4 regions of the Nocardioides aquaticus genome follow, and region 3 is predicted to be linked to each of the others. Evidence: riboswitches for the same ligand, from Rfam matches in the RefSeq annotation. Region 3 holds a riboswitch; each other region holds the start of a gene.
The links. A riboswitch is a leader RNA that binds a small molecule or an ion and turns the genes downstream of it on or off. The one in region 3 is predicted to bind cyclic di-AMP.

Region 1 (7,161 bases), 580 kb from region 3:
GCCGTCCCGTTGAGCGCGGCCAGCACCACGAGGTGCCAGAGCTCAGCGGTTCCGCTGATGACCAGAGCCGCCATGCCCAGCTGGCTCACCGCGGACAGCACGTTGGTGGCCTGCATGACCAGGGTGCGGCCGAACGTGTCGGCGAGGACGCCACCGGCGAGCAGGAAGACGACCATCGGGATGCTGTACGCCGCCAGCACGATGCCGAGCGCCGTGGCCGAGTCGCTCACCTCGAGCACCGCGAAGGCCAGGGCGACGCCGGCCATCGTGGAGCCGGCGCGGTCGACCAGGCGCGAGAGGGCGTAGTAGCGGAAGTTCGTCTCGCGCAGCGGTGCCAGCACGGATCCACCGTCACTCACGGGCCGTCCCCTCCCCCGCCCCTCGGGGTCGCCGAGGCGGCACGGCGCACATCGACGTCTCTTCGTCGTCTGCCATCGCTACCTCCCGAGAACGACTCGGAGGCTAGATCGCACAGGTGGTGACTGCCAATCGCTTTCCAGGACCAGCTGTCGGATGGTGGATCCTGCGATGGCGTCGGTCGCCCTGTCGACCGGACGGGGCGGGCCACGTGAGGCATCATGTCGCGGGTGCCCCGTCGAACCGCCGCGCGTCGCCGACACGGTGCCGCTTTCGTCCTACCGCTGATCTCCGTGTTCTGGGCAGGCGAGCTGGGGCACGGCGGGAGGTTCACCGGCTCGGACCTCTTCGCTGTCGTGGCGCTGTGCGGGGCTTCTGGCGTTGCCTGGCAGCTGCTGCACCGCAGAGACGTGGTGGACCGCCTGACGCACTTCGCCTCGGCGTTCACGGTCGTCACCGCGTTCCTCGTCGTCGCCGCGTGGGACAGCTCCCTGTCGTCCGCCATGGGAGCGGGCACGGGCCTCGGCGCAGTCCTCGTCGGCCTGGTGTACACCGAGCAGCTCCTCCGAGACCGCGACCGTCGGCAGGCATCGACGCGGGCCACGGCCCACAGCCTGGGACGCGCGAGCTGACCCCCGGCGTCAACCGCGCATCGAGCCGCCCTTGACCGGGCGGACCTCCTGCGGCCAGCCGCATCCCTCCGCCACGCGGCCACCCCAGTAGCGGGCCTGGTCCTCGGTCTCCACGTCGATGATCGTGAACCCGCCCAGCCACTCCTCGGACTCGGAGAACGGCCCGCTGGTGAGGGTCAGCGTGCCGCTGGTGGCGTCGGCACTGAAGGCCTGGTCGAGCTCCTCCACGAGCCCGCCGGCGAACACCAGCACACCCTCGGCCCTCATGTCCTCGATGACCGCGCGCGAGGTGGGTCCGCGACTGCGGAACCACTCCTCGTCGTGGTCGCCGACCCACTGCTGGTTGAAGAAGATGAGGTACTCGGCCATGCCTGCTGCGCTCCCTCCCTGTCGTCGTGGCGGACCCGGCGTCCGCCTCCACCATGACGACAGCATGCCGCGCGAGCGAGGTGTGGGGAGGCGCCCCGGAGGCGGCGTCCGTCGCTACGGGCGCGGTCCTAGCGCGAGAAGGTGACGTGGATCGTGCCGCTCTCGGCGACCTCGGACGTCATGCGGTGGGTGCGCTCCAGCCCGCGCAGGTCCTCCCACACGCGGTGACCGCGGTCGAGCAGGACGGGCGCGACGGCGACGTGGAGGTCGTCGACGAGGCCGGCACGCAGGAACGATCGGGCGGTGCCGATGCCGCCCCCGACGCGCACGTCGAGCGCGCCAGCGGCCTCGCTCGCCTCGGCGAGCACGCAGTCGAGAGAGGCGTCGCGGAACCGGAACGACGTCCCTCCCCGCATCTCGACCTCGGGCCGTGGTGCGGTGCTGGTGAGGACGTAGACCGGGAAGCCGAACGGTGGCTCGTCACCCCACCAGCCCTTCCAACCGGGGTCGTCCGGGAACGAGTGCAGACCGAACATGGCGGCACCCATGATCTCGGCGCCGATGCCCTCGAAGGACGCCGCGGCGTAGGCGTCGTCGACACCGGTGGTGCCCGTGCCGCTGGTGTCGCCGAAGACGCGCTCCTTGACGGTGCGGGTCGCGACGTAGGCGGTGGTCAGGAGACCCCAGTCCTCCCCCATCGGGTTCTCGGGACTGCCGCCGGCCGAGGTGTAGCCGTCGAGAGAGCTGAAGAGGTCGATACGGACGCGGGTCATGTCACGTGACCTCTCTTGCGGGCGGGCTCGGACGGAAGCCGGTCGGCTTGCCGTTCGGCCGGCGAGGTGACCAGCCGCAGCGCGGCCGACCATGGCCTCACGGTGGCGCCACGAGCGGACAGCCGTCAACCGCACCCCCGGCCGGGGGCCTTGACGGTCGCCGGCGTCCGACCTAATCTACAACCAAATGGTTGTACGACTCGAGCTCACCCACACCGAGGTGGACCGCATCTTCCGGGCCCTCGCCGACGCCACGCGCCGCGACATCCTGCGTCGCACGATGGCGGGGGGAGCATCGGTGTCCCAGCTGGCGGCCGCGTACGACATGTCCTTCGCGGCCGTCCAGAAGCACGTTGCCGTGCTGGAAGGAGCCCGTCTCGTGACCAAGCAACAACGTGGCCGCGAACGCATCATCCGCGGAGACCCCGAGGTGGTGCAGAAGGCGCAGGCCCTGCTGAACCGCTACGAGGAGATCTGGCGCTCTCGGATCGACCGACTCGACTCCCTGCTCGCCGAGGACTGAACCGACCTACCCGACCTGGAGACAGCCATGCCCATCACCTCGGTGAACCGAGACCCTGCGTCCCTGACCATGACCGTGGTCGCCGACTTCGCAGCCGACCTGCAGCGCCTCTGGCAGGTCTACGTCGACCCGCGTCAGCTGGAGCGCTTCTGGGGCCCGCCCGACTACCCCTCCACGTTCACCCGTCACGACGCCGCCCCCGGCGGACGCTCGACGTACCGGATGACCGGTCCGGACGGGCAGACCCACGGCGGCTACTGGGAATGGATCTCGGTCGATCCGCTCACGAGCTTCGAGGTCCGCGACGGCTTCGCCTCGCCTGACGGCGAGCCGAACCCCCAGATGCCCTCCATGCGGATGCACTTCCTCTTCGAGGAGCGCGGAACGGGGTCGCGGGTCACCACGACGACCTACTTCGCCACGCTCGAGGAGCTCGAGCAGCTCGTCGAGATGGGCATGGAGGAGGGGCTGCGGGCGGCGATGGGCCAGATGGACACGGTTCTCGCAGACCTGACGGCGTTCGCCGCCGGGGACGGCACGGTGTGCCAGATCCTGTCCGAGACGCAGGCACGCATCACTCGAGTCATCCACGGGCCGATCGAGACGGTGTGGCAGGCACACCACGACGCCGCACTGATGCGACGGTGGCTCCTCGGGCCGGACGGGTGGACGATGCCGGTCTGCGACGTCGCCACCACGGTCGGCGAGAAGTACCGCTACGAGTGGGAGCCGGCCGCCGGCACCGCCGGGGAGCGCTTCGGCTTCGAGGGCGAGCTCCTGGAGTCCGTCCGACCGTACCGAGCCGTGACCACCGAGCAGATGATCGGGATGCCGGGCGACGGCACCCTCAACGAGCTCACGCTCACCCCGGTCCCCGAGGGCACCCTGCTGGCGGTGGTCGTCACCTTCCCCGACGCTGCGACCCGGGACGCCATCCTGGCCACCGGGATGGTCGACGGCATGGAGACCAGCTACGCCCGGCTCGAGCGCGACGTCATCGGCTGACGCGAGGCGCTCGGCCGGCACCGGCAGGACGGCGGGGCGCCCGCAGCCCTGGCGCTCGGCCGCGGTCACACGTACGATGCCCGGGCTGCCGCCACCGGGCGGGGCGACAACTCGACACCAGCACGGTCACGCCGAATCCTGCCCGCCGCCGCTGATACTCACCACGGGCAGGAGCGGGGGACCCAGGTTCCACGCGGCCGCCGACACCCGTCCCGACGGGACGGCGGCCACTCGGGGCGAAGCCACTGCGGTGGCGGGGCACCTTTCTGCTCCAGCCCGACAGCTCACCTCGCAGGCGCGGGAAGGAACTGGCCACATGCCTGCGATCCACGCTGCCTCCACCGCCTCACGCCTGCTCGTCTCGGCCCTGGGCTCCGCCGCGCTCGCCGCCTCGCTGCTCACCGTGGCCGCGCCGGCCGCCGACGCCCACACCGGCCCGAACCGGTGGGAGTGCCTCGCCCACTACGAGTCCACCCACCGGTGGCAGGTGAACACGGGGAACGGGCACTACGGGGGCCTCCAGTTCTCGTTGTCGACCTGGCGCTACTACGGCGGCCCCAACTACTCGAAGAACGCCTACCCCCACAAGGCCACCCGGGCAGAGCAGATCAAGATCGCCAAGCGCGTCGCCTTCCGCGGGTGGGGGGACCGGAAGCCGCAGGGCGGTGCGTCGGCCTGGCCGAACACCTGGCCCCGCTGCTCCTGACCGCCGGGCCCGACCTGCTGGTCGGTGGGCGGCCTGCGAGCCGCCCTCCGACGAGGGTGCGGCCCCGATAGCGTCGGGAGGTGCCCAGCCGACGCCCCTCCCCCGCGCGTCGACGCGGCACGTCGTCCCGCCGCAGCGGCAAGCGTCCGCGACCGTTGCCGACCGCCGGGCCGGGCGAGCGGCTGTGGGTGCTCGACGTCCCTTACGGGACCCAGGTCGACGGTGCCGCCTGGCACCCGGCGGTCAGGTCGCACCTGTACGTCGGGCGTGACCTTCCTGCGCATCTCGCGCCGTACGCTCCCGGTCCGTACACGCTGGGTCGGTTCGTCGAGAACACGCTGAACCCGGAGAGCCCCACGCCGTCCCCCGCACCGACCGACGCGCTCGAGCCCCGGCGGATCCAGTTCGAGGCCGCCGACGCGATCGCGGCGCGCGCCGAGGCGGGCGGACGACAGTTCCTGCTGGCCGACGAGCCCGGCGTCGGCAAGACGATCTCCGCGGTCCTCGGGGCGACGGCGGTGGGCGACCTCCGCGGCGCGCGGCGGGTGCTGGTCGTCGCCGACCGGCCCGCCGCGATCACGATCGGCCACTGGTGCCGCACCATCGCAGCCCTGGGCGACGGCGGCCTCGAGTGGGTCGTGATCACCTGGGACCGCCTCGAGAAGGTCACCGACCACCCGTGGGACGTGATCATCGCCGACGAGGCCCACGCGCTGCGGCGGACCACGACGAAGCGGTGGAAGCACTGGGCGAGGATCTCGGGGCACGGGAAGCCCCACGACACGGCGCCGTTCGTCATCGCGACCACCGCGACGCCCGGACACACGCCGCTGGAGCTGCCGTACCTCGCTCCGGCCTACGCGCAGGTGCTCGACGAGCCGATGAAGGAGTGGACCTCGGCCGCGCACCCCGGGGCGACGTTCGCCAGCGCGCTCGATCGCCACGGCGTCGGCGTGGAGCAGCAGGGGCGCTCCGGCGCGACCTGGACCACCGACCCGGCGCGGCGCGCCGCGGACCTCAAGCTCGTCCGCGGCTGGCTCGCCGACGAGCGGCCCCCGGCGATGCTGCACCGCGCCGCGCCGTGGGGACCCGTGCCGATCTCCGGCATGCCGGTCGCGCTCACGCCGACCGAGCGGCGCGCGTACGAGGCCGAGTGGGGCGAGTTCTGCCGCGAGATGGACCTCGCGCGACGCGGTCGCAGCGTCTCGAAGGGGCGGGCCGCGCTGCTGCGCTTCCGGCAGAAGGCCGGACTGATCCGGGTCGAGTCGACCGTCGACTGGATCGCCCAGCAGGTCCAGGCCGAGCGGCAGGTGGCGTGCTCGGTCGAGTTCGTCGCGACCGCCGCCGACCCGATCGCCGACCGGCTGCGCGACGCCGGGATCGAGGTGGCCACGATCTACGGCCGCGACCGGTTCGACCCCGAGGCCGAGCGGCTCCGGTTCCAGACCGGGCAGGCGAAGGTCTGCGTGTTCACCACGGTCGCCTCGATCAGCCTGCACGCCGGCGAGACCCTCCCCGACGGTCACCAGGCGAGCACCGAGCCGCGGGTCGGCGTCTTCCACCAGGCCCGCTTCTCCGGCATCGCCGCGCGCCAGGTCACCGGCCGCACCCACCGCGACCACCAGGTCTCGCCGTGGCACATCGCCTACGCCGAGGGCACCGTCGAGGAGCAGGTCGGCAAGGTGATGGTGGAGCGGATCGCCGCCGCGTCCGACACGGTCGGCGGTGACACCGCCGGTCTCACCGACGTCGCCGAGCTGCTCGGGGTCGAGTGGCTGCCGGCCGCGGCCCTGACCGAGGACGACACCTGACCGAGGACGACACACCTGACCGGGTCGAGGCCCCCGGTCACCGGTCACGCCAGACGGGGTGAGGTGGTCTGCGAGGGTGGGCTGATGAGCGAGACGAGCATCCGCAGCCACCAGGAGTCCCTCACCGTCGAGGCGTCGGCCGAGACCCTCTACGACCTGGTCTCCGACATCACCCGGACCGGCGAGTGGAGCCCGGTCTGCACGTCCTGCTGGTGGGACGACGACGCCGAGGCGGGTCAGGTCGGCGCCTGGTTCACCGGCCGCAACGAGCTCCCGGACCGGACGTGGGAGACCCGGTCGACGGTGGTCGCGGCCGAGCGCGGGCGCGAGTTCGCCTGGGTCGTGGGCGGCAGCTACGTCCGCTGGGGCTTCACCTTCGACCCCGCCCCGACAAGCACCACGATCACCGAGTCGTGGGAGTTCCTGCCCGGCGGGATCGCCATGTTCGAGGAGAAGTTCGGCGACCGGGCGGAGGCCGAGATCGCCGACCGCACGCAGCAGGCCCTCCACGGCATCCCCGAGACGCTGGCCGCGATCAAGCGGATCGCCGAGTCGTCCACCGGCGCAGGACAGGGCACCCGGTCCTGACCTGAGTGCCCTGAGGGGTCGACCTGCCGGGGCCGGACAGCGCCTGCTCGACTCCCTCGACGATCCCCCGCAGCGGGTCTCAGCCGCTCACCACGTCCCGTCGCCGGTAGCCCCAGAGGCCGGCAGCGACGAGCCCGACCGCGACGACGACCAGGGAGACGAAGGGAAGGACCTCGAAGTCGTCGACGGGCACCGCGGCGAGGTGCCAGAACGGGGACACCGCCAGCACCGCGTCGGGGAGGCCGAGGAGCTGGCCGAGGATGACCTGCAGGGCAACGAGCGCGACCGCGGCCCAGGCCAGACCGGTCCAGGCGGGGAGCAGGCCGTAGAGGGCGACGGTGAGGGCGCCGACGACGAGGGTGCCGGGGAGGTAGGCCAGCTGACCGCCGACCTGGCC
Region 2 (7,161 bases), 230 kb from region 3:
GCGCACTCGATGCCCCGCACCCGCGCGGCGAGCGCGACCATCTCGCCCATCCGGCTCCGCTTCTCCGAGGCGGTGAAGTAGGTGCGCACGCGGGTGCGCAGGTCCCGGGAGGTGCCGACGTAGAGCACGCGGCCACGCTCGTCCTCGAAGAGGTAGACCCCGGGGGCGTGGGGCAGGCCGTCGGCGAGGTGCCGCTTGCGGCGGGTCGCGGCACTGACCCGGGAGGTGTAGGTCTGCAGCTCCTCCAGGGTGTGCACGCCGACGCCGCCGAGGCGCTCCATCAGCGCGTGCAGCACGTGGACGGTGGCGCGGGCGTCGGAGAGCGCGCGGTGGTCGGGCGTGGTGGGGGAGCCGAACGCCCGGGCCAGGGAGGACAGCTTGCAGTTCGGGGCGTCGTCGCGGGTGATCACGCGCCGCGCCAGCCGGGCGGTGTCGACGATCTCGACCTCGGGCCAGGCGCGACCCTGGGCGCTGGCGAAGTGGCGCAGGAAGCCGATGTCGAAGGGGGCGTTGTGCGCCACCAGGACGCAGCCGGCAGCGAACTCGAGGAAGGCCGGCAGCGCCGCCTCGATGCGCGGGGCGCCGACGACCATGCCGTTGGTGATCCCGGTCAGCACGGAGATGAAGGCGGGGATGGAGCCCTCGGGGGCGACCAGGGTCTGGAACTCCCCGAGCACCTCCCCTCCGCGGACCTTGACCGCGCCGATCTCGGTGATCTCGCACCCGTCGCGCACCGAGGCCCCGGTGGTCTCGAGGTCGACCACGCAGAAGGTGACGTCGCGCAGGGGCGTGCCGAGCTCGTCGAGGCTGCGCTGGACCTCCCAGCGCGGGGACGGGGTCGGGGGAGCGGTGGTCACGGTCGTGACGCTAGGTCGCGGCACCGACAGCGGTGCGGAGGACGCGCGGTCCGTGGGGTCGGTGCGCGAGGGCTGTCGGCGGCGGGTGCGACGTTCTGTCCCATGACGACGAGAATCGACTGCGACTCCTGCGTGGTCCGCGGACTGGCCTGCCACGACTGCGTGGTGACGGTGCTCCTCGGGCCGCCGCCCGAGCTCACCTTCGACGACGAGGAGCGGCGCGCGCTCGACCTGCTGGCCGCCGGCGGGCTGGTGCCGCCACTGCGCCTGGTGCAGCCCGTCGACGGTCCCGAGGTCGAGTCGGCCTGACCCCGGCAGCTCCTCGAATCGGCCCCTCAGGACCAACGTCACGCCTGTGGACGCACGTTTGGTCGGTCGCGGGCCCGAGGTTAGGGTGGCCGCTCAGGTGCCCGAGGACGTCGACCACCAGGGTCAGCGGCGGGCACCGCGTCGAGTTGCGAACCGATCCGTCGGGGAGCGAGCCGGGGAACCAAGCACCTGGGGTGAATCCCCTGGCGCGGCCGCGTGCGGCCGGGCGGGGGTAGGGCACAGTCGAGCCCGAATCCGTCAGCTCACCTGGTAGACGTCACGACTACAAGGGAGACCGCCCGCTTTGCAGCACGGTCGTCATCGTTTTGCCAGCGTCCTCACCGGACTCACCCTCGTCGCCGGCGTCAGCCTGGTGTCGTCCTCGCCCGCCGCGGCCGAGCCGACGCTGGACGAGGTGAAGTCCCGCGTCGACACCCTCTACCACGAGGCCGAGATCGCCTCCGAGCGCTACAACGACGCCCGGCTGGAGCTCGACGAGCTCACCGACGACCTCGACTCCCTCTCGTCCGACCAGCAGCGTCAGGACCGTCGCCTGGAGGCCGTGCGCGAGCAGGTCCGCGACACCGTCCTGCAGCAGATGCAGGGCGACAACCTCTCGGCCATGGGCCAGGTCGTCGTCAGCGACGACCCGCAGGCGTTCGTCTCGCAGATGAGCACCATGTCGGCGTTCTACCAGCTCCAGCAGGGCATGTTCACCGACTACGCCACCGAGCTGAAGGCTCTCGACCTGCGCGCCGGCGCCACCGAGGACCGCGCCTCCGAGGTCGAGGTCGTCGAGCAGCGGCTCAAGGCCGAGAAGGACACGATCGACGCCAAGGTCGACGAGGCCGAGGCGCTGCTGGCCGACCTCGAGGCCGAGGAGCGCGAGCGGCTCGCCGCCGCGCAGGCCGCCGAGGCCGCCCGCTCGCAGGCCACCGTCTCCCGCTCCACCACGCCCGAGGCCGAGCCCGAGGCCGAGGAGGAGCCCGCCGCGAGCGTGCCCGCCTCCGGCGGGGCCGGTGCCGCGGTCAGCTACGCGATGTCGCAGGTCGGTGACGCCTACGTCTACGGCGCGGCCGGCCCCGACGCGTTCGACTGCTCCGGTCTGACGATGATGGCCTGGGGCGCCGCCGGCGTCGGCCTGCCGCACTCCTCGGGCGCCCAGATGAGCTCCGGCCCGTCGGTGTCGTCCTCCGACCTGCAGCCCGGCGACCTGGTGTTCTACTACAGCCCGGTCAGCCACGTCGGCATGTACATCGGCAACGGCCAGATCGTGCACGCGGCCAACCCGGGCACCGGCGTCGCCATCGCCCCGGTCTTCTCGATGCCGTTCTCCGGTGCGGTCCGCCCTGGCTGAGCACGCCACGCCTCGGCGCGAGGCCGGTCGTCCACGATGGTGGAGGGCCGGCCTCGTGCTGTTCCTGCTGCTGGTCGCCGGGGCCGTGGCCTGGGCCGCGCTGACCCCCGACCGGTACGTCGCCGGCTCGGCCGAGCCCGGGACCGGGCTGCCCGTCGTGGCCGACGGCGCGGCGGCCGCCCGGGCGGTCGAGCAGGTCGAGCGCGCGGTGCAGCGCCGGGACCCGGGGCCGCTGGCCGGCCTCGGCGCCGACCCGGCCGCCCAGGAGCGGCTGGACGCCGTCGTGGCCAACGCCCGTGCGATCGATGTCGTCGACTTCGACCTCCGCTACGTCGAGGAGACCTCGCCGGTCGACGCCGACGGCCGCTGGCGGGCCGAGGTGGAGGTCGCCTGGCGCTTCGCCGGCTACGACCGCGACGTCGCCTCCACCGAGACCTCGGTCGACCTGGTCACCGACGAGGACGGCACCCGGGTGGTGGCCCTCGCGCCGGTGGACGGCAGCGGGCCCGGCGCCGGGCGCAGCCCGGTGTGGCTCACCGGCCCGGTCGAGGTCGCCTCGTCACCGACCACGTTGGTGGTGCAGGCCGCCTCGTCCACCGGGCCCGACGCGGAGGCGTACGACGCCCGGGCCGACCGCGCGGTCGCCGTCGTCGAGCGGGTGCTGACCGGCTGGGACGGCCGGCTCGTCGTGGAGGTCCCGGCCGGGGAGGCCGGTCTGGACGCCGCCCTGGGCGTCGAGCCCGGCACGTACGGCGCGATCGCCGCGGTGACTGCCGCCGTCGACGGCGCACCCACCGGCTCGCCGGTGCACATCTTCCTCAACCCCGACGTCTTCGGCCAGCTGCAGGCGCAGGGCGCCCAGGTCGTGATGAGCCACGAGGCCGTGCACGTCGCCACCCGCGCGCCCAGCAGCGGCGCGCTGCCGCTGTGGCTGCTGGAGGGGTTCGCGGACTACGTCGCGTTGCGCGACGTCGACCTGCCGCTGTCGACGACGGCCGCCCAGGTCGTCGAGCAGGTCCGTGAGGACGGCCTGCCGCGGACGCTGCCGGGGCAGGCGGAGTTCGCGACCGGCGCCACGCACCTCGGCGCGACGTACGAGGCGGCCTGGGTGGCCTGCCTGGTGCTGGCCGACCGCGGTGGCGAGGAGGCCCTGGTGGACCTCTACGACGCCGTCGACGGCGGTGGGTCGGTGAGCCGGGCGCTGCGGGCGGACTTCGGGTGGGACGAGGCCGACCTCACCGAGGCGTGGCGGGACCGGTTGGACGCGCTCGCGGGCTGAGGGGTCCTGATACGCCGACGGCCCCCGCTCCGTGGGAGCGGGGGCCGTCGGGCGGCGAGATGAGGTCAGTTCAGCACGTCGCCGTGGCGGCGGCGCCACTCTCGGTTTCGATCGTGTCGCAAGTGTCCTCAAAGGCCTCGCTGACCACGGGACCGATCGCGAAGACGGCGACCACGACGAGCGCGGCGATGCCGGCCACGAGCAGGCCGTACTCGACGGCGGAGGCGCCGCGCTCACCGGCGGTGCGGCGGGTCTGGGCGAGGAGGGCGATCAGCTTGTCGATCATGTGGGGTTCCTTCGTGTGGGGGGACGTCCGAGGCGGGTCGAGTGGCCCCGCACACGAGTTCTCGGCGGACCCCGGGAGCGATCTGAGAGTCGATCGGACACACCGATCTAGTCCTTTCGGACTAGGTCCAGATCATCGGGACGAGGGGTCCACCGACGACAGGAGGCCCGACCGCATCGCGGTGACCAGGGCCTGCGCCCGGTTGGCGGCGCCGAGCTTCTGGTAGATCCGGGTGATGTCGGACTTGGCCGTGGACTCGGCGAGGAACAGCCGTTCGCCGATCCCGGCCGAGCCGAGCCCCTCCGCGAGGAGCAGCAGCACCGCGTGCTCGCGCTCGGTGAGCGCCCGCTCGCGTGAGGCCCGTTGGCGGACGACCGCCTGCACCAGTCCGGCGCACACGAACGACCCGGGTGACACCGCGGAGCGGCGGGCGGCCGCGACGACCTCGGAGGAGGGGGCGTCCTTGCCGACGAATCCGGAGGCGCCGGCCTGCATGGCCGCCAGGATCTGCTCGTCCCCGGCGTGCATGGTCACCACGACCAGCCCGACCTCGGGGCGACGGGCGCGCAACCTGCGGACGATGTCGAGGCCGGTGCCGTCGGGCAGCTGGAGGTCGGTGACGACGACGTCGGGTGAGTGCTGGTCGTGGGCGGCCTGCGCCTCCGTCACCGTGGCCGCGGTGCCGACGACCGACAGGTCGGGCTGCAGGTCCAGCACGGTCGACAGGCCTTCGCGGACGAGGGCGTGGTCGTCGACGACGAGCACCGTGGTGGAGGTGCTCACGCGTCCGCCGTGACGGAGGGGCGCCCGGCGCGCGGTGAGGGCCAGGCGTCGGCCGGTCGACCGACGCCGACCGCCACGCGGACACCACCGTCCTCGCCCTCCTCGATGGCCAGCTCCGCACCGACCAGGCTGGCGCGCTCGCGCATGATGGCGAGCCCGTGGGAGTCGGGGCGGGGCTGCTGCATGCCAACGCCGTCGTCGGTGACCACGATCCGGGCGTCGGGGGCGTGCACCTGGCAGAGCACCTCCACGCTGCGGGCGTGGGCGTGCTTCACGGCGTTGTTCATCGCCTCCTGGCCGATCCGGAAGAGCTCGGCCTCGACCTCGGGCTGCAGCCTGGTCGGGTGCTCGTCGGCGGTGACCTGGATCGCGACGCCGGACGCCTCCGAGAGGTGCCGGGCGACGGTGGCGAGGGCGGCGCCGAGGCTGGGGGAGCGTCCGACGCTGCTGCGCAGGGTCAGGACCGCCTGACGGACCTCGGCCACCACCGCGGTGACCCGCTCGCGCAGGACCCGCAGCTGCTCCTGCTGGTCCGTCGTCGTCTGCCCGGCGGCGAGCGCGTCGATCAGGTAGCCGAGTGAGGCGATGTCCTGGGCGACGCCGTCGTGCATCTCCCGGGCCAGGCGCTGCCGCTCGTCGGCGGTGGCGCTGTCGCGGAAGGCCGCGAACAGCAGGGCGGTGTCGAGGTGGACGGCGGCCGGGCGCAGCTCGTGCTCGAGCCGCGCCAGGGACCGCTCGACCCCGATGGCGTCCAGGTCGACCTCGGACGGGAGCAGGCCGGCCACCACGGCGGACTTGCCGAGCGGCCAGGCGAACGCCCGGTCGTCGACGACGACGTCGCCCCGCGACCAGGCCGCCTGGGCCGCGTCGCCACAGGCCGGGAGGTGGGCGTCACGGTCGGCGGCCTCGGCCACCAGCGGGCTCAGTGCCTCACCGCGCGGCGCGTAGAGCGCGACCGCCACGGTCGGCACCCGGTCGTTGACCGCGGCCAGGATCGACCCGCCCAGCGCCGTGACGTCGAGGCCGGAGCGCAGGCCGCCGGACAGGTCGATCAGCTCGCGGATCAGCTCCTGGGCGTACAGGTAGGGCGCCAGCTCGGTCGGGATCTGCAGCACCGCGGTCCGCACGAAGGTGGCGATGAACCCGAGGCCGAGCCCCCCGAGTAGCCAGACGGCGGCGAAGAGCAGCTCCTCGGACGGTGGGAGACCGAAGAGGGCCAGGGTGATCACGGACAGCGCGAGGACCTCCGCCAGCAGCGCGACGCCGACACCGACCACGCCGCGGTAGAGGCCGCCGACGAAGGGGGCGACGAGCAGGGCGCCGAGGACGGCCGGCTCGGTCTGCAGCCCGACCGCGGCGACGATGCCGGTGGCCATCGCCTCGCCGGCGACGAGGGGCAGCGCGGCCACGGTCGGCCGTCCCGTACCGACCTGGGCCACGGCCCAGACCGCGGCCAGCGCGGCCACGGCGACGACGGCGTCGCTGTCCCGACGCCACAGGACGGGCGCGAGAACACCGATCAGCACCACCACCCGAGTGGCGGCCGTGACCAAGAACAGCTGGCGCGAGCGCACGAGGGACCCCCTGTCCTCAGAGATTGTCCATCATGCTCAGGGCGGCCGGGCCCATTACTGCCACGAACAGGGTGGGCAGCACGAAGAAGATCAGGGGCACGGTGATCTTGACCGGCACCTGCTGCGCCTTCTCCTCCGCGCGCTGCCGGCGCTTGACCCGCATCTCGGTGGACTGGACCTCGAGCACCTGGGCGACCGGGATGCCGAACGAGTCGGCCTGGACCATGGCGGAGACGAAGCCCTTGATGTCCTCCACGTCGGTCCGGTCACCGAGCCCACGCAGGGCGGTGGCCCGGCCCTGACCCAGCTGCATCTCCTTCAGCACCCGGGCGAACTCCTCGGACAGCGGCCCCTCGAGGTTGCGGGCGACCTGCTGGACGGCGGCGTCGAACCCCAGGCCGGACTCGACGCTGATCCGGAGCAGGTCGACGGCGTCGGGCAGCTCGCGCTGCATCCGCTGGGCGCGGTCGTAGGCGCGCTGGTAGAGGAAGATCTCGGGCACGAAGAAGCCGGCGACCGTGCCGCCTGCGACGACGAGCAGGGTGACCGGCCAGGAGGTGCCGAGGACGAGCGTGACGGCCACGGCGACGACGAACAGGACGATCGCCCCCATCACCTTGCCGGAGACGACCGCGTCGACCGACCACTCCCGGGGGTTGCCGGCCAGGTCCAGCTTGCGACGGATCCGGGTGGCGGAGTCCGCGCCGGACAGTCGA
Region 3 (7,161 bases):
CGCCTGCCACGACGTCGATGGCCGCCGCAGCGGTACCGGAGGCGGTGAAGACGCGAGAGGTAGCCAGGACCGTGAGGGTGATCAGCTCGGCTCCGCGATCGAGCGAGGCACCTCGGTCCAGGTCGCGCCGTTCAGGAACGGCGCGTGATCGGCCAGCTCGGTGCCCACCTGAAAGGTCGAGACGATCTCGGCCAGCGCCACGCCTCGCTTTGGCGGTCAGGGGTAGCGACCCGCAGGCACAGACCGCCGCCGGGTCGAGCCAGTCGAGGACCGCTCGTTGCCCAGAGGGGCTGAAGCCGGCGTCGTGTCCAGGGGCGCGGGACGGGCTAAGAGCGGTGTTTGACGGCCGCTCAGCCACGTCCGGTCGCGACGCGGGCCTCCGGGACCACGACGACCGGGCAGCGGGCGTGCTCGAGGACGGCGGTCGTGGTCGAGGTCATCATCAGGCGGTGCCAGGCGCTGTGGTGGTGTCGGCCGACGACGACGAGGGCCCACGGACGGGCGCGGTCACCGGAGTTCTGGGTGACTAGTCCTTGTTCGACCTGGGCGGTGTACGCAACGTCAGGGTGCTTCTCGGCTGCTCCGGTCAGGCTCGCGAGCACCGCGTCCCTGGACTGGGTGCTCTCCTGGGCGTCCAGCGACCAGGAGTCCCCGGCCCAGGCCGAGGCAGGGTCGCGGACGCAATGCACGACGGTGAGGGGCAGGTCGCGCAGCGAGGCCTGGGCGAAGGCGTGCTCGATGACCGGTGTGGACTCAGGGGTGTCGTCGACGCCGACGAGGACCCCTGTGCCGTCGGCGTCGGAGAGGCGGGGGTCGGCCGGTGGTCGCACTACGACCACGGGGCACTGGGCGCGTCGGGTGACGGCGGCGGCGACCGAGCCGAGCAGGACGCTGCCGACCGGTCCCCAGCCATGGGACCCGAGCACCATCAGGTAGGCGGACTCCGAGAGCTCGACGAGGCCCTCACGGGTCTCTCGCTCGATCACGTGACCGTCCACCCGCAGATCAGGGTGCTGGAGACGGGCCAGGCCGACGACCGCGGCGAGGTCGGCCACCGCCCCCTCGCGCAGCACGTCCAGCACCGGGCCTCCCGCTCCTGAGCTCGCGATCCAGGCAGCGGACTGCACCTCGGCGACGTTGAGCAGGCGCACGACATCGACGGGACGCCGCTCGAGCACGGCCTGCTCGAGGCCCCAGGCGAGGGCCTCGGCGGAGCGTCCGCTGCTGTCGTAGGCAATGACGACGGAGCCGGCGGGGACGATGGGGGTCATCGTTTGACAGTGCCCCGCGCTGTCGCCCGGTCGGTACGGCCCTCGTCCCCGGACCGGGGGGACCTGCGGCCTGCCTCATCGGCTGCGGGCACCGCTCAGGTCGGTACTCCAACCGCTGCGGTCGACTTCGTTCCACGCCGGCTCCAGGCGGGCTCTGAGGTGATGTCAGAACTCTCGGTGTCTGAGGGACCGCCCGAGAGGACCCGCGCCGGCAGGGCTTCGGCCTCTGTGCGCCAGAGGCAGGTTTCCAGAGACTCGATGCCAACGGCCGTGAGCCCGGGCGTGGGCGGCCACTGTTTAAACCTATACCCCTAGGGGGTACCTTCGAACTATGTTCAGTCACCCGATCCACCGCGATGCGCACACACCAGTGACTACGAAGGACCCGGTGTGTGGCATGGACGTCGACCCCGCCACCAGCGGGCACACCGCCATGCACGACGGAGAGACGTTCTTCTTCTGCTCTGCGGGGTGCGCCGCGAAGTTCGAGGCTGACCCAAACCGCTACACCGCGCACGACCACTCCCCAGGAACCTCCGGGAGCGGCGGGCCGGTGCCGGTGGGGGAGGTTGCGGAGTACACGTGCCCGATGCACCCTGAGATCCGGCAGGACGGTCCCGGGTCGTGCCCCATCTGTGGGATGGCCCTGGAACCGGTCCTGGTGACTGCTGAGACGGGTCCGAACGCGGAGCTGGTCGACATGACCCGACGGTTCTGGGTCGCTGTCGCGCTGTCGATCCCGGTCGTCATCCTCAGCATGGGCCGCGACCTGGTCCCGGCCCTGCGCGACCTGATCGACGCCCAGGTCTCGGTGTGGGCGCAGCTGGTCCTGGCCACGCCGGTGGTGCTCTGGGCGGGGGCGCCGTTCTTCGTCCGGGGCTGGGCCTCGGTCCGCACCCGGAACCTGAACATGTTCACCCTCATCGCGATGGGCACCGGCGTCGCCTGGCTCTTCAGCATCGTCGCGACCCTCGCACCGGGGTTGTTCCCGGAGGCGTTCCGGATGGACGGGGTGGTCGCGGTCTACTTCGAGGCTGCTGCGGTGATCACCACCCTGGTCCTGCTGGGCCAGGTCCTCGAGCTCCGCGCCCGCGAGCAGACCTCGGGTGCGATCAAGGCACTGCTCGACCTCAGCCCGAAGACCGCCCGACGCCTCGGGGTGGACGGCACCGAGGAGGAGGTCGCCCTCGACGAGGTCCAGATCGGGGACCGGCTGCGGGTCCGCCCGGGCGAGAAGGTCCCCGTGGACGGTGCCGTTACCGAGGGCCGCTCGGCCGTGGATGAGTCCCTGGTGACGGGGGAGTCGATGCCGGTCACCAAGACCACCGGCGACCCGGTCATCGGGGGGACCATCAACCAGAGCGGGGCCCTGGTGATGGTCGCCGAGAAGGTCGGCCGCGACACCATGCTGGCCCGGATCGTGGCGATGGTCGCCGACGCTCAACGTTCCCGCGCCCCGATCCAGCGGATGGCCGACCGGGTCGCCGCGGTGTTCGTGCCCGCCGTGATCGTGATCGCGCTGGTCGCCTTCGCGGTGTGGGCGCTGGTGGGCCCCGACCCGCGACTGGCGCACGCGCTCGTCGTCGCGGTCGCGGTCCTGATCATCGCCTGCCCCTGTGCCCTGGGGCTGGCGACGCCGGTCTCGATCATGGTCGGTGTCGGACGTGGCGCGCAGATGGGTGTGCTGATCAAGAACGCCGAGTCGTTGGAGCGGATGGAGAAGGTCGACACCCTCGTGGTCGACAAGACCGGCACCCTGACCGAGGGCAAGCCCTCGGTCACCCACATCGGTCACGCCGACAACAGCCACCCGGGCGGCACAAGGTTCTCGGACGATGACCTCCTGCGGCTCTCTGCCGCCGTCGAACGCGTCTCGGAGCACCCGCTGGCCCAGGCCATCGTCAACGCAGCCCTCGACCGGGGCATCACCATCGGTGAGGCCACCGACTTCGACGCACCCGCTGGACGCGGAGTAGTCGGAACCGTGGAGGGACACACGGTGGCCTTGGGCAGCGCCGACTTCATGACCGCCCGCAACCTCGACCCGACGGGTCTCCTGGTGGAGGCGGACCGGCTCCGTGGCGATGGGGCGACGGTCGTCTTCGTCGGCATCGACTCCGTCGTGGCGGGCATCGTGGCGATCGCCGACCCCGTCAAGGCGACCAGCGCCGAAGCCGTCAGGGCACTGGGCGCGGAGGGCATCGAGGTCGTGATGCTCACCGGTGACAACCGGGTCACCGCCGAGGCTGTCGCCCGGTCCCTGGGCATCGACCGGGTCGAGGCCGAGGTCATGCCCGACCACAAGGCCGACGTCGTCCAGCGCCTGCGCAGCGAAGGCCGCGTGGTGGCGATGGCGGGCGACGGTGTGAACGACGCCCCCGCGCTTGCCGCGGCCGACGTCGGGCTCGCGATGGGCACCGGCACCGATGTGGCGATCGAGTCCGCCGGGGTGACGCTGCTCAACGGCGACCTGGGTGGCATCGTCCGAGCCCGCCAGCTCTCGGCGGCGACGATGTCGAACATCCGCCAGAACCTGGTCTTCGCGTTCGCCTACAATGTGGCGGGGATCCCGATCGCCGCCGGAGTCCTTTACCCCGTGTTTGGGGTCCTGCTGTCGCCGATGATCGCCGCGGCCGCGATGGCCCTGTCTTCGGTGAGCGTGATCACCAACGCGTTGCGCCTTCGGACCCACCGCCTCGGCTGAGCGCACCGAACACCTAGCACCAGCGAACGTACGATCAGGAGAGTGAGCACCGTGCGACCGACCACCAGCAGGAGCAGGGCCGTGCCCGGCCTGCTTGCTGCGGTGGTCGTGTCCCTCGTGCTCGGCATCCTCGGGATGCACGCCCTGTCCACCCACGGCGTCATGAGCGACATGGACCACGCTGCGATGAGCGGCGACACCGGTGGTGCCACCTCCGAGCCAGCCGATGGGGCCCCGGCCGGCAGGAACCTCACCGCAGTCACCGACCCGGCTGCTGCCGGGTCTGGTGAAGATGGCGGACACGACATGGGCGGCATGGTCATGCTCTGCGCCGCCATGCTCGCCGCTACCGCCGCAGCACTCCTGCTCCTCACCCTCGGCACACGGCGCACCCCACGGTTCTGGGCGCTCCTCCCCACCGCCACCACGAGCACGACGAGGTGGGTCACCTCCCGCCTGGGGACCGGCCCGCCACCGGTCTGGGAGTTCTCCGTCATCAGGTGCTGATCGGCAGCCCCGCCGCCCCCGCAATGCGGGTGCGCGGCGCGCAGTCGACCGACCACACCCACCTTCAGGAGAACCCTCATGCCTAGCAACCGCACGACCCGCGCCATCAGCGCGACCGCACTCGGCCTCACCCTCGCCCTGACCGCCGCCGCCTGCGGCAACGACGCCGACGGTGGTGACACGAGTGCTCAGGTGTCCACCACCGAGCACAACGACGCCGACGTCGCGTTCGCCTCCGAGATGCTCCAGCACCACGCCCAGGCCCTCACGATGGTCGACCTCACCCAGGGCCGTGACCTGGACCCCGAGGTTCAGCAGCTGGCGGACGACATCAGGGCCGCCCAGGCCCCCGAGATCGAGACCTTCACGGGCTGGCTCACCGACTGGGACGAGACGGTCCCCGACACCGGTGATGCGATGGAAGGCATGGACGCGGCCGAGATGGACATGCCCGGCATGATGAGCGCCGCCGACATGACCGCACTCGAAGACGCCCCCGACGGCGACTTCCAGACGATGTGGCTAGAGATGATGATCGAGCACCACAGCGGCGCGATCGACATGGCTGAAGCCGAGACCGAGCAGGGCCAGTACAAGCCCGCCATCGACCTCGCTGAGGAGATCGCAGAGTCGCAGGCCGGCGAGATCCAGACCATGGAGGACCTACTCGCCTCCTGACCCGGCACCACCGGTGAGGCGGACCGCCGCTGCCCTCGCGGCGGTCCGCCCTCGCATGTCCGCCTCGTCGAGGCGGTGTGCGAACCATCCCGACGTGCCGATCGCCGGTGCACGAGTCAACACAAGATGGCCGTGAGGCTCAGTCGCGTGTGACATGCGTCATGGTCGCCGCCTTCAGGACCGTCCTGTGCGTCGCCGGGTGTTTGTGCAAGCAGGCCTTATCTCCTACCCTCCATAGGACTTGCCGTCTGGTGGGTTGCACCTCTGGCGTCGTCTAGACCCGCCGCGCCGGGTGGTGCCCGATCTCAGTCCATGACGGCGGGTACGGAGAAACCACCACTGGCGCCCTGCCCTGCAACACGGGCGCCTCGGGGTGAAGCCGCGAATAGCGGCCGGGCACCTCCAGGCCCGAACCCGACAGCTAACTTCGTAGGCGTCCGGAGGATCCATGTCTTCTGCACCCATGTCCACCATCACCGCCGATCGACAGCCGGGCAGCCGCCACCGAGGCTCCCGCGGAGCGGCCGGCACCATCTCAGCGACCGGCACGGACGCAGGCAAGCACCGTGCCGAGGCCCAGCGGCGCGGTGGCCGGCGTGCGCTGGCCACCGCCACTCTCGCCGCCGGCCTAGTGGCCGTGCCTGCCCTAACTAACCCGGCAAGCGCGCACCCTTCGTACACCGTGCAGTCCGGCGACACGCTCAGCTCGATCGCGCAGGAGGTCGGCAGCACATGGCGCGATCTCTACAGCGCCAATCGCGACGTCATCTCCAGCCCCACTTCGATCTACCCCGGTCAGAGCCTAAAGACCGGCGGTGGCGGGTCCGCCGGCCAGGTAGCTCCCACCTCAACCGGTGGCGGAGGCGGGTGGACCGACCAGGCGGCCGGATCCTTCGAGCAGCAGCTACTGAACGAGGCCAGCCAGCTGGAGGGTATCCCGTACGTCTACGGCGGCTCCACGCCGTCGGGTTTTGACTGCTCGGGTTTTACCAGTTTTGCCTTCGCGCAGGCCGGCAAGACAATCCCGCGCACCTCCTCGGAGCAGGCGGCCGCTGCGACCCCGATCTCGGGCGACGACCTGCGCCCCGGCGACCTGATCTTCTACTCGCCGGGCGGCTCGGTCTCGCATGTGGCGATCTACGCCGGCGACGGCATGGTGTGGGAAGCCGCGAGCACGGGCACCTCGGTCCGGTACGCGCCCGTCTGGGATGTCGCCCGCTCCTACGGCCGGTTCTGATTCGCGCGCCAGGGTGACTCAGGAGGTCCGAGAACCATCAGGCTGAACCGGGCTGCTCCCCGGGCAATCCTGCAATACCGTCTGCTGCCTCCGGCCCAAAAATGGGCTGGGGGCAGCGATGTGTGCGACCAGGTTATCGTCAACAACGGTTGAAAATTGACCCCTCAGAGGAACCAGTTGGGGCGGCAAGGTCATCTAGCAGAGTTCAGACGCAAGGTTCTCGATCTGCTCGAGCAGGGGCGCAGCGTCGCCTCGGTCGTGCACAATCTCGACTTGTCGGATCAGACGATCTACAACTGGCGCCGGCAAGACCGAATCGACCGGGGCCAGATGCCCGGACTGAACACCGCCGAGAAAGCTGACCTGGCGGAGGCGAACAACCGCATCACTGAACTCGAGACCGAGTCGAGGTCAGCCGTGGCGCGATCAGGGGTGCAAGGGGGTCATCAGCCCAAAAGCGTACGCGGCGATTGAGGTGATCACCGCGGAGAGCATCCAGGTGCAGGTCGCGTGCAAGGTCCTTGGTGTCGCGGAATCGGGGTACTGCGAGCACAAGAATGGGCACCGTCGGAGCTGGCGGTGCGCCACGCGATGCTCACCGACCTAATCACTCAGATCCATGTCGAGTCCCACGGCCTCTACGGAGGTCGGCGGGTTCACGTCAAGCTCACCCTGGGCCGCGGCGTCCTCGTGGGCCACAACCAGGTCCAGCTGCTGAAGCGACGCGCCGGCCTGGCAGGGCCTCACGGGGGTGGAAGCGGAAA
Region 4 (7,161 bases), 1.2 Mb from region 3:
CGTGGTGTCGGGGTTGCTGGAGGCCGTGTGGGCCACCGCGCTGGACCGGTCGGACGGGTTCAGCCGGCTCGCTCCGACGGTCGTCTTCGGGGTCGCGCTCGTGATGAGCATGGCCGGCCTGGGGTGGTCGCTGCGGGAGCTGCCCGTCGGCACGGCCTACGCGGTGTGGGTCGGGATCGGTGCGGTGACGACGGTGACCTTCGCGATGGTGACCGGCGCGGAGTCGGTGTCGGTGCTCAAGGCGCTGCTGCTGGTCGGGCTGATCGGCTGCATCGCCGGGCTCAAGCTCGTCGAGGGCTGACCGCGCCGGGACCGCGCCGGGACCGCGCCGGCGCCGGGGCCGGTGCGACTCAGAGGTGCTGGAGCACCGCGGCCGCCACGGCTCCCAGCGCGACGATCACCAGCACGGCCACGGCCTGCTGCGCGTCGGACGCCCCGCGCTCCCGGACGGTCGCGGACCCGGCGGGGCGTGCAGTGGGGCGGCCCGTACGTCCGGTACGGGTGGTACGGGTGGTGCGGTGCTGCGGTCGGGTCACGCGGTCCTCCGAGACGGGTACGGGCCCTGGTGCGGGCCTCGTCCTGTCAGACGCGGCCGCGGCGTCTTTGGTTGCCGGCTCGGGAGAAGTCGCGAAGCAGCCGCAACAGGCGTACGTTCGGGGGACTGCTGCGGGTCGTCCCGAGGGGACGACGGCAAGCGCAGCGTTCTATGGCCCGCGATCTGGTCACTTACCCGGACCAGATCGCGGATCGTCGATCACCCCGAATCAGGTGGACATACCACCCGGGCGTGGCGAGTCACTCGACGAGCAGGACTGTAGCCCGGTCCCCGCCCCTCGATGGCTCACCCTTGAGTGCCGTAGGTCCTAGGACGAGTGGACAGGCCGTTCGGTCCTGGTCGCCAGTGCGCCCGGCGCGGCATCCTGGTCGCGCTGGACCGGACGGACCGGGAGCTCTTGTCCCTCCGAAGGGCGGCCGGCGCGGAACGTGACCCCATGCACCGTTCCGCCCGGCCGTCATCCGTCCGTTCGTCGCTCGCGGCTCCTCACCGTCTGATCTTCTTCAGGACGTACTCGCGTCCTCGGTGCCGGCGCATCTCGTAGGCGGGGTCGTGTGCTCTGCGGTGGTGGTGTCCGCACAGCGGGAGGGCGTTGGCCAGGTCGGTGGGCCCGCCGCGGGACCATTCGGTGAGGTGGTGCAGCTCGCACCACGCGAAGGGTCTCTCGCAACCCGCGACCCCGCAGGTGTCGTGCAGGACCGCGAGGGCGTGGGACTGGTGGCGGGTGAACCTGCGCCGCGACCTGCCGACGTCGACGGGCATCGACTCGCCACCGAGGACCACCGGGAGGTGGCCTGCGTTGCAGGCCAGGCGCCGGATCGAGCGGATGGAGATGGTCTCGCCGGTGGCCAGGGTCCCGGTCCCGGTCCCGGCGGCGATCTTGTCGAGGGTGGCGGTGATCAGCAGGCCGATGGTGTTGCCGTGGTCGAAACCGGTGGTGGAAAGGTGTTCGATGAGCTCGCAGAACCCGGCCCCGATCTTTTCGCCGTAGGAGGTGCCGTGCTGGGCGGACTCATCGGTGATCGGGGCCCCGGTCGAGTCCTTGGTGTGGCGGCGGGGGGCGGTGAGGCGCTCGAGGGCTGCTTGCAGGATCCTGCCGTGCAGGGTGGGGATCACGAACGTCCCACGGAAGGTCCCATCACCCCGGTCGTTCAGCGAGAGGTAGCACTCCCGGGCCGCGTCGTCCTCCTCAGCAGCCAGATCGTCGCCTTCCGCGGCGTCCGCTTCCTCCTTCGCCGGGAGCATGTTCGCGAAGACCCGCCGAGCCTCGTCACGCAGCCGTGCCGCGGTCATGGGTCGGCCCTTGGTGTTCGTGGGGGACGACTCGCCGGTCGCGGTGAGGACGAGGGACTCCTCGGCTGCGGTGATCTGCTCGGCCGTCAGGGCCCTGGGGGCGCGCTCTGCGGCACGGACGAGGACCTTGGCCTGCGAGAGACGCAGGGTTCCGGCCTCCAGCGCACGGCGGGTGTGGTGGTACTTGGTCTGGAGCAGGCGGGCGATCCAGAGTCCGCCGCGCAGGACCTCGGTGGGGTCGCCGGTCAGCTTCGCCAACCACGCCGCGGGGTCGGGGTCTGCCTCATCGCCCACGGGGCCTTGCTGGCCGCGGTCGCGCGCCTCGGCGAGGACGGCGAGCTTGTAGGCCGCGACCTGCGACTCCAGGGCGGTGATCTCGTGGGCGGCGGTGGTCAGGTCTGTGTTCGACAACGCCGTGGTCGAGACCCCGGCTGCCGCAGACACCGCACCCCGGGCGTCGAGCAGGGCACCGGTGACACGGACCCCGGGACGTACCGGCGCCGGAGCCGGCACCCACGGTCCCTCACACCCCAGGTCGGTGTCCCAACCTAGGTCGCTGTCGGTGGTGGTGGTCATGGGGTCTACTCAAGCACTCGCCGCCGACATCAGTGCTGCTGAAACGGGGTTATCCACCCACGACAGAGCAACAGTAGAATAAACGTTCGCCAACAGTCCGCTACGGTGCTCCGCGCGGCCCCGGAGGTCGGTGCGGCGGCGCCTGGGGGAGGGGTCCGAGAGGCCGGATCGCGGTGGCCGGCAGCCAGCTCTGCCGCACGTACGGCCCGTCCCCCGCGCCCCGACGCCCGCCTGGGCGGAGATCACCCAGCCCTCCCAGCCCTGCGGTGTCGACCGCCACGACAGCAGCAGCCCCGGCACCCGGTCGTCGGCCCACACGCCCGTGAGCGACACCCAGACGTGCTGGGCGCGGGGAAGGACGGGCATGGACCCACGGTAGAACATGTGTTCGATCAGCGGCAGGGCGGACAGTCCGATCGCCTCTCGGGGGCACGGGTGGCGCGACCGACGTGATCTAACACACAGGTCTGGACCGCACAGGTGCACAAGGCACTCCCTGCGCCCGATCCGCCCCGACGACGGGCAGACATGCCCTGGATCCGGGCCGCGCGCCCGTTTTGATCCAGCCCCGCCGTCTCCTACGTTCTCCCGCGGCCCACCAGCAGGTGGGCCGCACTCCGCCGTCGCCGAGACCCGCCGCGTCGGAGTGCCAGCAATGACACGACGGCGGGTGCGGAGGAACCATCGTGGCGCCGCGACGCGGTGCCACCGGGGTGAAGCCGCCACCGGGCCCCACCAGGGCCCACCGGCGGCCGGGCACCTCCAGGCCCGAACCCGTCAGCTCACTTCGTAGGCGTCCGGAGGAACACATGTCTCTCGTTCGCACCAGCAGCACCCAGCGCCCCGGCAAGCACCGCGCCGAGGTCACGCACCACGGCCGCCGCGCGGCGGCCACCGTCGCCCTGGCCGCCGGCCTGGCCGCCGGGCCCGCGCTCACCAGCCCGGCCAGCGCCGCCGACTACACCGTCAAGTCCGGTGACACCCTGTCCTCGATCGCGCAGAGCATGGGCACGTCGTGGCAGAACCTGTACGCCGCCAACCGCGACGTCGTGTCCAGCCCGACCATGATCTACCCGGGCCAGACCCTGCAGACCGGTGGCGGCTCGTCGTCGGGCGGCTCCTCGGCCCCGGCCCCGTCCGCCGCGCCCAGCAGCGCCGCGTCCGGCGTCGTCGAGGCGGCCAGCCAGTACGCCGGCGTGCCGTACGTCTACGGCGGCGCCACCCCGTCCGGCTTCGACTGCTCGGGCTTCACCAGCTACGTCTTCGCGCAGGTCGGCAAGACCATCCCGCGCACCTCGTCGGCCCAGGCCGCCGCGGCCACCCCGGTCTCGGCCGGCAACCTGCAGCCCGGCGACCTGGTGTTCTACTCCCCGGGCGGCTCGGTCTCGCACGTCGCGATCTACGCCGGCGACGGCATGGTCTGGGAGGCGCCGGGCACCGGCGGCGCCGTGCAGTACGCCCCGATCTGGGACGTCGCGCGCTCGTACGGCCGCTTCTGAGCCGACCCGCGCGAGCACCGGCCCAGCTCCACGCGTGAGGGCCGGCTGAGAGCCAGGTGGGTCGTGTGCCCGGGAACGGTTGTTGGACCGTTCCCAGGCACACGACCCGTTCCCAGGGGCGCCGACCCGACGTACGTTGGCCCCGTCCGGCCCGCGACGGGCCGGCGCTCTCGGGAAAGGCACCACACTGATGAAGCGAGCCCTCATCCGGACCTCGGTGGTCGCGGCCGCGCTCGGCGCGTCCGCGCTGACGTCACCGACCTCCGCCGCACCCGCCGCACCCGCGGCTGCTGCACCTGCTGCACCCGCCGCCGGCTCGATCGCCGACGGCGTCACGAACGACGAGAACCCCGGCGTGCCCGTCGGGGCGTCGTGGACCGAGCACTACTTCCGGGCCGCCCAGGCCGGGTCGCCGACCACGGTCACGCTGCACGCCGACGTGCTGCGGCCCGAGGGCCTGGCGCCCACGGAGAAGACCCCGGTGATCCTGTCGGTCGGTCCCTACTTCAACCACGCCGGCCAGACCGGCCAGGAGACCGACGAGGTCCAGCCGAGCTCGCGCTTCGACGACCTGATCGACGGCGCCTCGTTGATGGAGCGCGGCTACACCGTCGTGCTCGTCGACAACCGCGGCTTCGGCGCCAGCACCGGCTGCCTGGACTGGATGGGCGCCGGCGAGCAGGCCGACGTGCGCAAGGCCGTGCGCTGGTCGGCCTCGCGACCCTGGTCGACCGGCAAGGTCGGCATGTACGGCAAGTCGTACGACGCCGTCACCGGCCTCTGGGGCGCCGACCTCGACCCGCGGGGGCTCGAGGCCGTGGTGGCGCAGGAGCCGCTGTGGAACATGTACCCGTACCTCTACTCGAACGACGTCCCGCGCGGGAACCAGACCGGCACCCCGCTGGCCTACAACTCGATCGCCTCCCTCGGTGGCACCAGCGGTGACACCGACCGCTACAACCAGGCCGCGGCCTACGAGCAGCAGCACCCCGAGTGCCTGGCACGCAACCTGCGCGACAACGTGAGCAACACCAGCCAGCGGGACCCGTACTGGGCGCTGCGCAACCAGGCCGCCAAGGCCACGGGCGCGCGGACGCCGCTGTTCGTGACCCAGGGGTTCACCGAGAGCAACACCAAGCCCGAGCAGATGGAGCAGTACCTGCGCAACCACGTCGGGCCGACGCGCGGCTGGCTCGGGCCGTGGGAGCACGTGCGCGGCAACGAGGTCGACCCGCGCACCGGAGAGCTGTCCCAGGGCAGGTCCGGGTTCTTCGCCGAGGTCGGCCGCTTCTACGACCGCCACCTCAAGGGGATCCGCTCGGCGAAGGACCCGGCGTTCGCGATCCAGGACAACGTCGGTCAGTGGCGCGCCCAGCGCACCTGGCCGGTCGCCGACACCACGAGGGCCGTCTCGATCGGTTCCGGCCGGTACGTCGACGCCGGCCCGGTCGAGGCGGCCGTACGCCGCGGCGACGCCACCGGCACCGGCCTCAGCGCGGCCCAGGCCCGGCGGGTGGCTGAGCTGCAGGTCCCGCCGACGACCGTGGAGCGCCGGGACGGCGACGTCGACCAGCAGGTCCGCAGCTCGCTGGGCACCGCCGCCGAGCGCGCCGACGCCGAGCTGTCTGTGGCCGGCCTGCTCCCCACGTCGTACCAGACCTGGTCGCGACCGGTCCGCCAGGAGACCCGGGTCACCGGGACGCCGCGGGTCACGCTGACGACCCGGGGCGAGGGCCAGGTCCACGTCACGATGTGGGACGTCGACCCGGAGGCGCAGACCGCCACCCTGATCAACGAGAACGTCGCCGAGCTGGGTGCCCGGGGCCGTGCCTTCGACCTCAAGGGCATGGACTGGACGCTGGCGCAGGGCCACCGGATGGCCATCGGCGTCGGCACCATCACCGGCGGCAGCTGGCGCCCCCTGCCCAGCGGGCGGGTCGTGACGGTGAGGGACGCGACCGTGCGGCTGTCGACCCAGTCGACCGCCGACGACGTCGCCACGCAGGGCGCCGAGTCGCCCTGGCTCGCGCGCTACCTCGAGGACAACACCATCGGCAGCGGCGACCTGCCGGCGGGGACGTTCCGGGTGCCCACGCCCTGAGGTAGCCACCGGACGGGGGTCGTGGGTCGGATGACGCGCTGGAGCGCGTCGGACGACCCACGACTCCGCCCCCGCCCGCTAACCTGCCGAGGATGCACCGCATCTTCACCACCAGCGTCGCCTCGGTCTACCCGCACTACGTCGCGAAGGCCGAGCGCAAGGGGCGCACCCAGGCCGAGGTCGACCAGGTCATCGCGTGGCTCACCGGCTTCGACGAGGCCGCCCTGGCCGCCCACCTCGAGGCCGGCACGACGTTCGCGGACTTCTTCGACCAGGCCACGCTCAACCCGGACGTGGACAAGGTCACCGGCGTGGTCTGCGGGGTGCGGGTCGAGGACGTCGAGGACCCGCTGATGCAGAAGATCCGCTACCTGGACAAGCTCGTCGACGAGCTGGCCAGGGGCAAGGCGATGGAGAAGGTGCTGCGGTCCTGACGGCGGCCCGCGCGGGTCACCCGAGGCGCGGCAGGTGGACGGTGAAGCGGGTGCCCTCGCCGACGACGGACCGTACGCCCACCCGCCCCCCGTGGTTGTCCACGATCGTGGCCACGATGTGCAGCCCCAGCCCGGTGCCCTGGATCGCGCGCCGGCGGGCGGAGGACCCGCGGAAGAAGCGGGTGAACAGCGCCTCGAGCTCGTCCTCGGGGATGCCCATCCCGGTGTCGGTCACCTCGAGCACCGCGTGCGTGTCGTCCTCGGAGACCCCGCAGACGACGGAGCCGCCGGCCTCGCTGAACTTGATGGCGTTGCCGGCCAGGTTGAGCACCACCCGCTCGAGCTGCCCGGTGTCGCCGCGGACGAGCACCGGGGTGTCGGGCAGGTCGAAGGAGACGTCGAGCCGCAGCCCGGCGGCGAGGGTGCCGACCATGTCGCGGACCTGGGTCACCACGTCGCGGAGGTCGACCTCCTCGTCCTCCATCTGCACCTCGCCGCTGTTGAACCCGGAGAGCAGCAGCAGGTCGTAGGTGAGCGAGGTCAGTCGGCCGGCGTTGCGCGCGATCGCGTCCACCCAGGCGTGCTGGGACTCGGTCAAGGACTCCTCGTCCTGCAGCACCTCGGCGTAGCCGGAGATGCTGGCCAGGGGCGTACGCAGCTCGTGGCTCACCGTCGCGACGAACTCGTCGGTGGCGCGGTTGA

Region 1: it holds a riboswitch for cyclic di-AMP, as region 3 does, so the genes downstream of both, ENKNEFLB_RS22560 (transglycosylase family protein) here and ENKNEFLB_RS08610 (LysM peptidoglycan-binding domain-containing C40 family peptidase) in region 3, are expected to answer to the same signal.
Region 2: it holds a riboswitch for cyclic di-AMP, as region 3 does, so the genes downstream of both, ENKNEFLB_RS07530 (C40 family peptidase) here and ENKNEFLB_RS08610 (LysM peptidoglycan-binding domain-containing C40 family peptidase) in region 3, are expected to answer to the same signal.
Region 4: it holds a riboswitch for cyclic di-AMP, as region 3 does, so the genes downstream of both, ENKNEFLB_RS14390 (C40 family peptidase) here and ENKNEFLB_RS08610 (LysM peptidoglycan-binding domain-containing C40 family peptidase) in region 3, are expected to answer to the same signal.

The regions. Positions count from the first base shown of each region.
Region 1 is NZ_CP075371.1:2,366,846-2,374,006, reverse strand. Features, by position in the region: gene ENKNEFLB_RS11475 (MFS transporter) at 1-359, opposite strand, end outside; gene ENKNEFLB_RS11470 (hypothetical protein) at 651-989, shown strand; gene ENKNEFLB_RS11465 (YciI family protein) at 999-1,358, opposite strand; gene ENKNEFLB_RS11460 (dihydrofolate reductase family protein) at 1,487-2,131, opposite strand; gene ENKNEFLB_RS11455 (ArsR/SmtB family transcription factor) at 2,319-2,654, shown strand; gene ENKNEFLB_RS11450 (SRPBCC family protein) at 2,682-3,659, shown strand; cyclic di-AMP (ydaO/yuaA leader) riboswitch at 3,779-3,969, shown strand; gene ENKNEFLB_RS22560 (transglycosylase family protein) at 3,976-4,365, shown strand; gene ENKNEFLB_RS11440 (DEAD/DEAH box helicase) at 4,446-6,176, shown strand; gene ENKNEFLB_RS11435 (SRPBCC family protein) at 6,261-6,764, shown strand; gene ENKNEFLB_RS11430 (ABC transporter permease) at 6,844-7,161, opposite strand, start outside.
Region 2 is NZ_CP075371.1:1,550,796-1,557,956, forward strand. Features, by position in the region: gene ENKNEFLB_RS07520 (DEDD exonuclease domain-containing protein) at 1-857, opposite strand, end outside; gene ENKNEFLB_RS07525 (hypothetical protein) at 960-1,166, shown strand; cyclic di-AMP (ydaO/yuaA leader) riboswitch at 1,311-1,457, shown strand; gene ENKNEFLB_RS07530 (C40 family peptidase) at 1,540-2,523, shown strand; gene ENKNEFLB_RS07535 (hypothetical protein) at 2,579-3,802, shown strand; gene ENKNEFLB_RS07540 (Flp family type IVb pilin) at 3,873-4,088, opposite strand; gene ENKNEFLB_RS07545 (response regulator transcription factor) at 4,221-4,871, opposite strand; gene ENKNEFLB_RS07550 (sensor histidine kinase) at 4,868-6,445, opposite strand; gene ENKNEFLB_RS07555 (type II secretion system F family protein) at 6,462-7,161, opposite strand, start outside.
Region 3 is NZ_CP075371.1:1,783,475-1,790,635, forward strand. Features, by position in the region: gene ENKNEFLB_RS08590 (universal stress protein) at 351-1,271, opposite strand; gene ENKNEFLB_RS08595 (heavy metal translocating P-type ATPase) at 1,603-3,975, shown strand; gene ENKNEFLB_RS08600 (DUF6153 family protein) at 4,018-4,482, shown strand; gene ENKNEFLB_RS08605 (DUF305 domain-containing protein) at 4,561-5,160, shown strand; cyclic di-AMP (ydaO/yuaA leader) riboswitch at 5,447-5,612, shown strand; gene ENKNEFLB_RS08610 (LysM peptidoglycan-binding domain-containing C40 family peptidase) at 5,624-6,397, shown strand; gene ENKNEFLB_RS08615 (transposase) at 6,554-6,871, shown strand; gene ENKNEFLB_RS23135 (helix-turn-helix domain-containing protein) at 6,989-7,161, shown strand, end outside.
Region 4 is NZ_CP075371.1:2,962,599-2,969,759, reverse strand. Features, by position in the region: gene ENKNEFLB_RS14405 (DMT family transporter) at 1-301, shown strand, start outside; gene ENKNEFLB_RS14400 (hypothetical protein) at 351-536, opposite strand; gene ENKNEFLB_RS14395 (HNH endonuclease signature motif containing protein) at 1,043-2,425, opposite strand; cyclic di-AMP (ydaO/yuaA leader) riboswitch at 3,040-3,236, shown strand; gene ENKNEFLB_RS14390 (C40 family peptidase) at 3,235-3,924, shown strand; gene ENKNEFLB_RS14385 (CocE/NonD family hydrolase) at 4,115-6,025, shown strand; gene ENKNEFLB_RS14380 (DUF2200 domain-containing protein) at 6,118-6,459, shown strand; gene ENKNEFLB_RS14375 (sensor histidine kinase) at 6,476-7,161, opposite strand, start outside.